One region of the Micrococcus antarcticus genome, then DNA from elsewhere that is predicted to be linked to it. Evidence: riboswitches for the same ligand, from Rfam matches in the RefSeq annotation. Region 1 holds a riboswitch; the other holds the start of a gene.
What was found. A riboswitch is a leader RNA that binds a small molecule or an ion and turns the genes downstream of it on or off. The one in region 1 is predicted to bind thiamine pyrophosphate.

Region 1 (4,206 bases):
CAGCCCCAGCCCACGCGCCAGGAACGGCCCGTCCACCGTGGCCAGCACGCGCAGCGGCCCCGCCCCGAGTGTGCGGGCGGCCTCCCGCAGCCGCGGGTCGACGGAGGCCAGCACGGGCACGAGCGAGCGCACCACGAGGGGCAGCGCCACCACCGCCTGCGCGAGCGGCACGAGCAGTCCCGAGGCGGCCAGGTCCGGGGCCTGCGCCCGCAGGGAGACGACGAACCCGAAGCCCACCGTCACGGCGGAGACGCCGAGGGGCAGCAGGACGGCGCCGTCGAGCCAGCGCTGGGCCCGCCGGGCGAGCGCCGAGCGCACGGGCCGCGTGAGCAGGAGCGCGAGCGGCACGCCGGCGAGCAGGGTGAGGAGCGTGGCGTCCACGGCGGTGCGCCACGAGTGGTCCAGCGCCTCCAGGGGCGTGGTGCCGCCGGCGAAGCCGGCCCCCGAGCTCGTGGCCAGCAGGGTGTAGTTGCGCAGCCCCCACCCCTGGCTCGAGTGGAAGGAGCGGAGCACGAGGGTGCCCAGCGGCAGCAGCACGAGCGCCGCGGTGGCCAGCGTGGCGGCCACGGGCAGCGCGTCCGCGCGGGTGAGGCGGCGCAGCGGGGCGTCCCGCAGGCGCAGGGCGCGCACGCTCCGCGCCGCGGTGGCCCCGGAGATCCCGACGGCGGCCATGACCACCAGGAACTGCAGCGTGGAGAACACCGCGGCCACCCGCAGGTCCAGGTACACCGAGGTCTGCACCCAGATCTCGGACTCGAGGGTGCCGTAGCCCGGCCGGCCCAGGGTCTGGACGATCCCGAACGCCGAGGAGCAGAAGAGGAACACGAGTGCGGCCGAGCTGGCCACGGCGGGCGCCAGCTGCGGGAGGGTCACGGTGCGGAACGCGCGCCAGGGCGAGGCCCCGAGGGTGCGCGCGGCCTCCTCCTGCCGCGGGTCCAGCGACGCCCACAGCGCGCCCACCTGGCGGACCACCACGGAGACGTTGAAGAACACGAGGGCCAGCACGACGGCGGCGGTGGACTGGTCCAGGCCCGTCCACCCCAGCGGCCCGCCGGGGGCCAGCACGGCGCGGAACGCCACGCCCACGACGACGGTGGGCAGCACGAACGGGACCGTCACCACCGCGCGCAGCAGCGCGCGGCCCGGGAACGCCCGGCGGTGCAGCACGAGTGCGGCCGGCAGCCCGAGCAGGAGGGCGGCCACCGTGCCGGCCGCCGCCATCCCCAGGGTCTGCCCGAGGATCCGCCATGTGCGCTCGCGGGCGAGGACCTCGCCGAACGCGGTGAGGTCCAGTGCGCCGTCCGCGGACACGCCGCGCCACAGCATGGCCGCCACGGGCCACGCGAAGAACACCGCCAGGAACGCGAGCGGCACGACGGCGGCGAGCAGCCACCACGCGCCGATCCCGTCCCCGCCGGCCCGCGTGCGGCGCCGTGGCCGTCCGCCCGCGGGGCGACCCGGGGGCGCGAGGACGGGCTCGGCGAGCGCGGGCGGGCCGGGGACCTGAGAGGTCACTTCCCGGCGTGCTCCTCGTGCAGCGCGGTCCACTCCTTGAGCAGCTCCTCGCGCTCGGCGTCCACGGCCTTCGGATCCGGGGAGATGGGGTCCTCGGCGAGGGGGGCGTTCTCGGCCCACTCGGCGGGCAGCTCCACGGACTCGTCGATCGGGTACATGTACATGGACTCCGGCAGCGCCTTCTGCACGTCCTCGGAGAGGAGGAAGTCGATGAACGCCTGCGCGCCCTCGGGGTTCTTCGCGCCCTCGACGACGCCGGCGTACTCCGTCTGCGGGGTGCAGGAGGCCTCCAGGACGTCCGTGGCCGGGGCGAACGCGGGGGAGGAGGAGTAGGAGAGCACGATCGGGTACTCGCCCTTGCCCTCGCCGCCGGAGAAGTCGGTGTAGTACGCGTCCGACCACGAGGCGTCCACCTTGGCGCCGCCGTCGAGGGCCTTCTCCCACCAGCCCCTCCAGTCGTCGCCGAACTCCTCCTTGGTGGCGGCCAGGAGGGCGAGGCCGGGGGAGGAGGTCACGGGGCTGGTGAGCACCGTCAGCGTCGCGTACTGGGGGTCGGTGACGTCCTCGAGGGAGTCGGGGACCTCCACCCCCTCCGCCTCGAACCACGGGGTGTCCACGTTGAGGCACACCTGGCCCTGGTCCACGGGGATCATCCGGCCCTCGACCACGCGGTCCTTCGCGGACTCGGGCAGGTTCGCGGGGGTGTACTCGGCCACCACGCCCTCGTCGATGAGCCGGTGCGTGGAGTGGTCCTCGATGCCGTACACGCCGTCCACCGTGGGGTGGTCCTTGGCGAGCAGCAGCTGGTTGACCACGGAGCCGGCGTCGCCCGGGGCGGTGGTGGAGAGCTGGTGGCCCGACTCCTGCTCGAACCGGGCGATGAGCTCCTCGGGCAGCGCGAAGGAGTCATGGGTCATGATCGTGACGGTCTTGCCACCGCCCGCGGAGTCGGAGCCGGACGTGGTGGCCGCGGCCGCGGCGTCCGCGGAGCCCGCCGCGGAGGAGGAGCCGGAGCCCCCCTGGCCGGAGAGCGAGCAGCCCGTGAGGGCGAGGGCGGCGACGGAGAGGGCCGCCAGCGCGGCGGTGCGCGGGCGGCGGGCGTGTTCGGTGGCGGTGCGGGTCATGCGGGTCTCCTCCTGCGCGGCGGGAGGGGCCGGGGGCGGGCCCGCGGCATGCGGACGCCCCGGGAAAGGGTCTCGACTTCCTTCGCCGGTGCGAGCCGGAGCAGGTTCGAGGGTCTGCGGCGGACCGCACTCTCAGCGCCGCTGCGGCGCTCCCCTGTCGATGTGGACTGGAGCCAGCCTATCGCGTCCGCGCCGACCTTAGACTGCACGCGTGAGCACCCCCGACGAGGCCGCGCCGGCCGGACCCGCCCCCGCCCCCCAGGTCGCCCCGGCGACGCCGGCCTCCGACTGGGACATCCGCCGGCCGCACCGGATGTGGCCGCGCATGCTCGTGATCGTGCTGACGCTCGCGGGCCTCGTGGTGCTCGTGCAGTTCCTGCAGGGCATCGCCTCCATCATCGCGCCCGTCTTCCTCGGGCTGAACCTCGTGATCGTGGCCTACCCCCTGCAGCGCTGGCTGATCGAGCGCGGCGTGCACCCCGTCCTCGGGGCCACGGCCACGGTGCTCCTCGTGGTCACCGTGCTGGCCGTGTTCGTGGGGCTGATCTTCTGGTCCGGGCTCGAGCTGGTGAGCTCCCTGCCCGAGTACGCGGGGCGGTTCCAGGCGATCATGCAGGACGTCTCGGCGTGGCTGTCCTCCCAGGGGCTCACCCCGGACATGGTGAACGCGCAGCTGCAGGCCGTGGACATCAAGCAGGTCACGGGCGCCGCCGTCACCGCGCTGACCGCCATCGCGTCCAACGTCTACGCGGTGGTGGGCCTGCTGATCACCGTGGTCATGGGGATGTTCTTCCTGGCCATGGACTCCATGGCCGTGGAGCGCCGCGTCCAGCTGCTGAGCTCGGCCCGCCGGGAGTTCGGCCAGGCGCTCATGGACTTCGCGGGCGGCGTGCGCCGGTACTGGGTGGTGACCACCGTGTTCGGGCTGATCGTGGCCGTCCTGGACGTCGTGGCGCTCCTGGTGATCGGCGTGCCGATGGCCCTCGTGTGGGGCGTGCTGAGCTTCCTCACCAACTACGTGCCCAACATCGGCTTCATCATCGGCCTGATCCCGCCGGCCATCCTGGGCCTCGCGGAGGGCGGCTGGCCCGCCTTCCTCGGCGTCGTCATCAGCTACTCGGTGCTCAACTTCGTGCTGCAGTCCATCATCCAGCCCAAGGTGGCCGGGGACGCGATCGGCGTGATCCCCACCGTCAGCTTCCTCTCCCTGCTGTTCTGGGCGTGGGTCCTCGGCCCGCTCGGTGCGATCCTCGCCCTCCCGTGCACCCTGCTGGCCAAGGCCATCCTGATCGACGCCGATCCGAACGCACGGTGGATCAACTCGCTGATCGCCTCGGACCTGAAGGGCATGGAGCGGAGGCAGTCCACCCTTCTGGCCCGGCTGCGCGGCGGCTCCTCCGCGGAGGAGGGCAGCCACACGCGCGAGGAGGCGCGCGGGGTGAGCGTGGGCCTGAGCCCCGCGGAGGCCCGGCGCGCCAAGCGGGGGCAGCCCCCCGCCGGGGTCAGCGGCGTGGGGGAGCGGCCGGAGGATGCGGGGCCGCCGCTGAGTCCGGCCCCGGATCCCGTG
Region 2 (4,206 bases), 1.3 Mb from region 1:
ACCATCCGGGCCGCGTGTGTCGAACCGCCCGGCGGGGGCGCCGGACGTGGCACCCTGGGCCGCATGAGCGCCCCCGACTGCCGGTCCGTGCCCCGCGTCCTGTCCATCGCCGGCTCCGACTCCGGCGGCGGCGCCGGCATCCAGGCCGACCTCAAGACCATCGCGGCGTGGGGCGGCTACGGGCTCACCGCGATCACGGCCGTCACGGCGCAGAACACGCAGGGCGTGCAGGCGGTGCATCCGCTGCCCGTCGACGTCGTCCGCGCCCAGCTGGACTCGGTCGCCGCGGACATCGGGCTCGACGCCGTGAAGATCGGCATGCTCGGCTCGCCCGAGCTCCGGGATGCCGTCCGCGACTGGCTCGAGCGGGTCCGGCCCCCGCGCGTCGTGCTGGATCCCGTGATGGTGGCGAGCTCGGGGGACGCGCTCTCCGACGCCGCCGTGCCCGCCGGGTGGGCGCCGCTGCTCGCAGCGGTGGACGTCGTCACGCCCAACCTGCCCGAACTCGCGGCGTTGACCGGCGCGGACGTCCCCGCGCGGTGGGCGGACGCCCTGGAGCTGGCCCGCGGCCTCGCCGCGGAGCACGGCGTGACGGTCGTCCTGAAGGGCGGCCACCTCCGGCATGCCGCGGACCTCGCGGAAGGGGTCCCGGACGCCGTGATCGGCCCCGAAGGCCGGGTCACCGAGGTGCGCGGCGCGCGCGTCTCCTCCCGGTCGACGCATGGAACGGGCTGCACGCTCTCCTCGGCGCTCGCGGTGCTCGCCGCGGGCGGGACGGCCTGGGAGGACGCCCTGCGCACGGCCAAGCCGTGGCTCGCGGAGGCCATCGCGGCGGGGGAGCGGCTCGACGTCGGCCGGCGCACCGACCGCTGGCACGGCCCGCTCGACCACAGCCATCGGGACCGGGGGGCGGGCGATCGGGACTGATCGTTCTGGAATGGCTGCCCTCGAACCATGGGCAGACCCAGGGAGTTCGACGAGGCCGCTCCTGGAGGTACCCCTCGACGAGACGCAGGAGCACGACCGCGTCATGGTCACGGTCGATGACCCCGTGGCGAGGGCGGGGGTCGTCCACGCGGCGCTGCCGCGCCGCTCCCACCCGGGCGCGGCAGCGTCAGCCCGTGACCGCCGCACGCAGACTCCGCGCCGCCGCCTCCGGATCGTCGGCGCCGGTCACGGCCCGCACCACCACGATCCGCTCGGCGCCCGTGCCCAGCACCGCGGGCACACGGTCCTCGTCGATCCCGCCGATCGCGAAGAACACACGTCCCGCCGCCTCGCCGCCGGGGGCGGTGATCTCCGCCGCGAACCGCGGCAGAGCGAGCCCCACGGCGGCCCGGCCGGGCTTGGTCGGCGTCTCCCACACCGGCCCGGTGCAGAAGTAGTCCAGCTCCGGATCGGCCGCGGCCCCGCGCACCTGCTCCTCGGTGCGGCAGGACCGCCCGAGCAGCACCTCGGGGCCGAGCACGCGCCTCGCCTGCGTGCTCGTCAGGTCGTCCTGGCCCGCGTGGAACACGTCCGCGCCGGCCAGGAGTGCGACGTCGGCCCGGTCGTTCGCGGCGGACAGCGCCCCGTGCTCGCGCGCCAGCTCCACCACGATCGCCAGGGCCTCGAGCTCGACGCCCACCTCGACCCGCTTGTCCCGCACCTGCAGGGCGTCCACGCCGCCGCGAAAGCACGCGGCCGCGAAGGCGGCGAACGCGCCGGCGTCAAGGGCGCCGTCGTCGCGGACGTGGCGGGAGAGGTCCGTGCAGACGTACAGGCGGGCGCCCGCGAGGCGGCGGGCGCGCTCGGCGCGTGTGGCGAGGGCGGCGGGGCGGTGCGGCATGCGCCCACCCTGCCACGTCCGCCCACCGGGCGTATGCTGGGCGGCATCCATGGGAGCCCGCGCCACAGCGGGCTGAGAGGGACGCAGTCCGCGCACGCGCGGGGCGCGCCGACCATCAGACTCGATGCGGATCATGCCGCCGTGAGGAGGAGCCCATGCGCTGCGTGGTGGTGGGGGCCGGGATCGTCGGCCTCGCGACGGCCGTGCGCCTGCGGGACGCCGGCCACGAGGTGACCGTGATCGCCCCAGACCTGGACGCGCCCGCCGTCGGCGACGCCGCCACCCACGCCGCGGCCGGCATGCTCGCCCCGCTCGGGGAGACCCAGTACTCGCAGTCCGGGCTCGGCGCGCTCCTCGCCCGGTCCTGGGCGCTCACCGGCGACCTCGTCGCCCGGATCGAGGCCGGTGGCGCCTCCGCGGGTCACCGCGTGGAGGGTGCGTGGCTCGTGGGCGCCGAGCCCGCCGACGCGCGGCGCTGGCGCGAGACGCTCGCGGCCGTCGACGCCGCGGGCGCGGATCAGGCCCCCGCCGCGGAGCCCGGCACCGCCCTGCGGCTGCCGCGTCCCGTCGCCCCAGTGACGGTCGCGGCGCTGCGCCGCGCCGAGCCGGCCCTCTCACCCGCCCTCGCCGGCGCCCTCGACGCCCCCGACGACGATCAGCTCGACCCCCGCCGGGCCCGTGCCGCGGCCCTGACGCGCCTCGCCGCCGACGACGGCGTGCACCTGGTCCCCGCCCGTGCCGTGACGGTGCACCAGGTGGGCGAGGAGGTGGAGGTGACCACCGCCGGGTGTGCCGGGACCGCGCAGCCGATCACCGCCGACGTCGCCGTGCTGGCCGCGGGGCTCGGCCACGCCGCGCTCGGGGGCGACCCCGCCGCCCTGCCCCTGCCGCTGCGCCCCGTGCACGGGGACATCCTGCGCCTGCGGGTGCCGGCGTCCCTGCTGGCCCCGGGAGAGGAGCACCTGCTCAGCCGGACCGTGCGCGCTCTGGTGGGCGGACGGCCCGTGTACCTCGTCCCGCGCGCGGGCGGCGGGCTCGTGCTCGGCGCGACGAGCCGCGAGGACCGCGAGGCCGGCACCCCCGCCGGCGCCGTGCTCGACCTCCTCGAGGACGCCGCCCGCATCCTGCCCGCCATCCGGGACTGCCTGCTCGAGGAGGTCACCACGCGCGCCCGCCCCGGCAGCCCCGACGACGCCCCGTTCCTCGGCCCGCTGCCGGATGCGCCCCGAGTGATCGTCTGCACCGGCCACCACCGGCACGGGGTGCTGCTCGCGGCGTGGTCGGCGCACGCCGCGCTGGAGCTGGTTCGCCGGGCGGCGGGGGAGCCGGGCAGGCCGGGCGGGGCCGGCCCCGCCTGGACCGCCGCCGACGAGGGGCTGCTCGACCTCGTCCGCCCCGACCGCTTCGCCGTCTCGGCGCCGTCCGCCGAGTCGTCCCCCGCCCCCACGCAGGAGGTCCCCGCATGAACCCGCACACCCTGACGGTCAACGGCGAGGCGAGAGCGTTCGACGCGCCGCTCTCCCTCCGCGCGGTGGTCGCGCAGCTGACCGGCCGCGAGATCCGCCCCGACGGCACGGCCGCCGACGGCGGACGGCTCGGCGTCGCGGTCGCGGTGGACGAGGCCGTCGTGCCGCGCTCCCGCTGGGACGCCACCGTGCCCGAGGCCGGTGCGCGTCTCGAGATCGTGACGGCGGTGCAGGGTGGCTGAGCGCGGGGGAGCACCGGACGTCGTCCCGCCCCTCACCGTCGGCGGTCGCGAGATCGGCTCGCGCCTCATCATGGGCACGGGCGGCATCACGGACCTCGCCGCGCTCGAGGCCGCCCTGGTCGCCTCGGGCACCACGCTCACGACCGTCGCCATGCGCCGCCACGCCGTGGGCGGGGGCTCGGGCGTGATCCCGCTGCTGGACCGTCTCGGCATCGAGGTGCTCCCCAACACGGCGGGCTGCCACACGGCGCGCGATGCCGTCCTCACCGCGCAGCTGGCCCGCGAGGCGCTCGAGACGGACATGGTCAAGGTGGAGGTGATCGCCGACGAGCGCACCTTGCTGCCCGACGTCGTCGAGACCCTCGAGGCCACCGAGCGGCTCGTCGCCGACGGCTTCACCGTGCTGGCCTACACCTCGGACGACCCCGTGGCCGCGCGGCGCCTCGAGCAGGCGGGCGCGGCCGCCGTCATGCCGCTCGGCTCGCCGATCGGCAGCGGCCTGGGCATCCTCAACCGCCACTCCCTCGAGCTGATCTGCGAGCGCGCGTCCGTGCCGATCATCCTCGACGCCGGCGTGGGCACCGCCTCGGACGCGGTCCTCGCGGTGGAGGCCGGGTGCGACGCCGTCCTGGCCGCGTCCGCCATCACGCGCGCCGCGCATCCGGCGCGC

Region 2: another riboswitch for thiamine pyrophosphate. It lies ahead of LG274_RS00300 (FAD-dependent oxidoreductase); the one in region 1 lies ahead of LG274_RS06330 (thiamine ABC transporter substrate binding subunit).

The regions. Positions count from the first base shown of each region.
Region 1 is NZ_CP085253.1:1,361,600-1,365,805, reverse strand. Features, by position in the region: gene LG274_RS06335 (ABC transporter permease) at 1-1,515, opposite strand, end outside; gene LG274_RS06330 (thiamine ABC transporter substrate binding subunit) at 1,512-2,639, opposite strand; TPP riboswitch at 2,700-2,805, opposite strand; gene LG274_RS06325 (AI-2E family transporter) at 2,851-4,206, shown strand, end outside; gene LG274_RS06320 (agmatine deiminase family protein) at 4,142-4,206, opposite strand, start outside.
Region 2 is NZ_CP085253.1:56,611-60,816, forward strand. Features, by position in the region: gene thiD (bifunctional hydroxymethylpyrimidine kinase/phosphomethylpyrimidine kinase) at 64-927, shown strand; gene LG274_RS00295 (thiamine phosphate synthase) at 1,115-1,828, opposite strand; TPP riboswitch at 1,875-1,979, shown strand; gene LG274_RS00300 (FAD-dependent oxidoreductase) at 1,984-3,294, shown strand; gene thiS (sulfur carrier protein ThiS) at 3,291-3,536, shown strand; gene LG274_RS00310 (thiazole synthase) at 3,529-4,206, shown strand, end outside.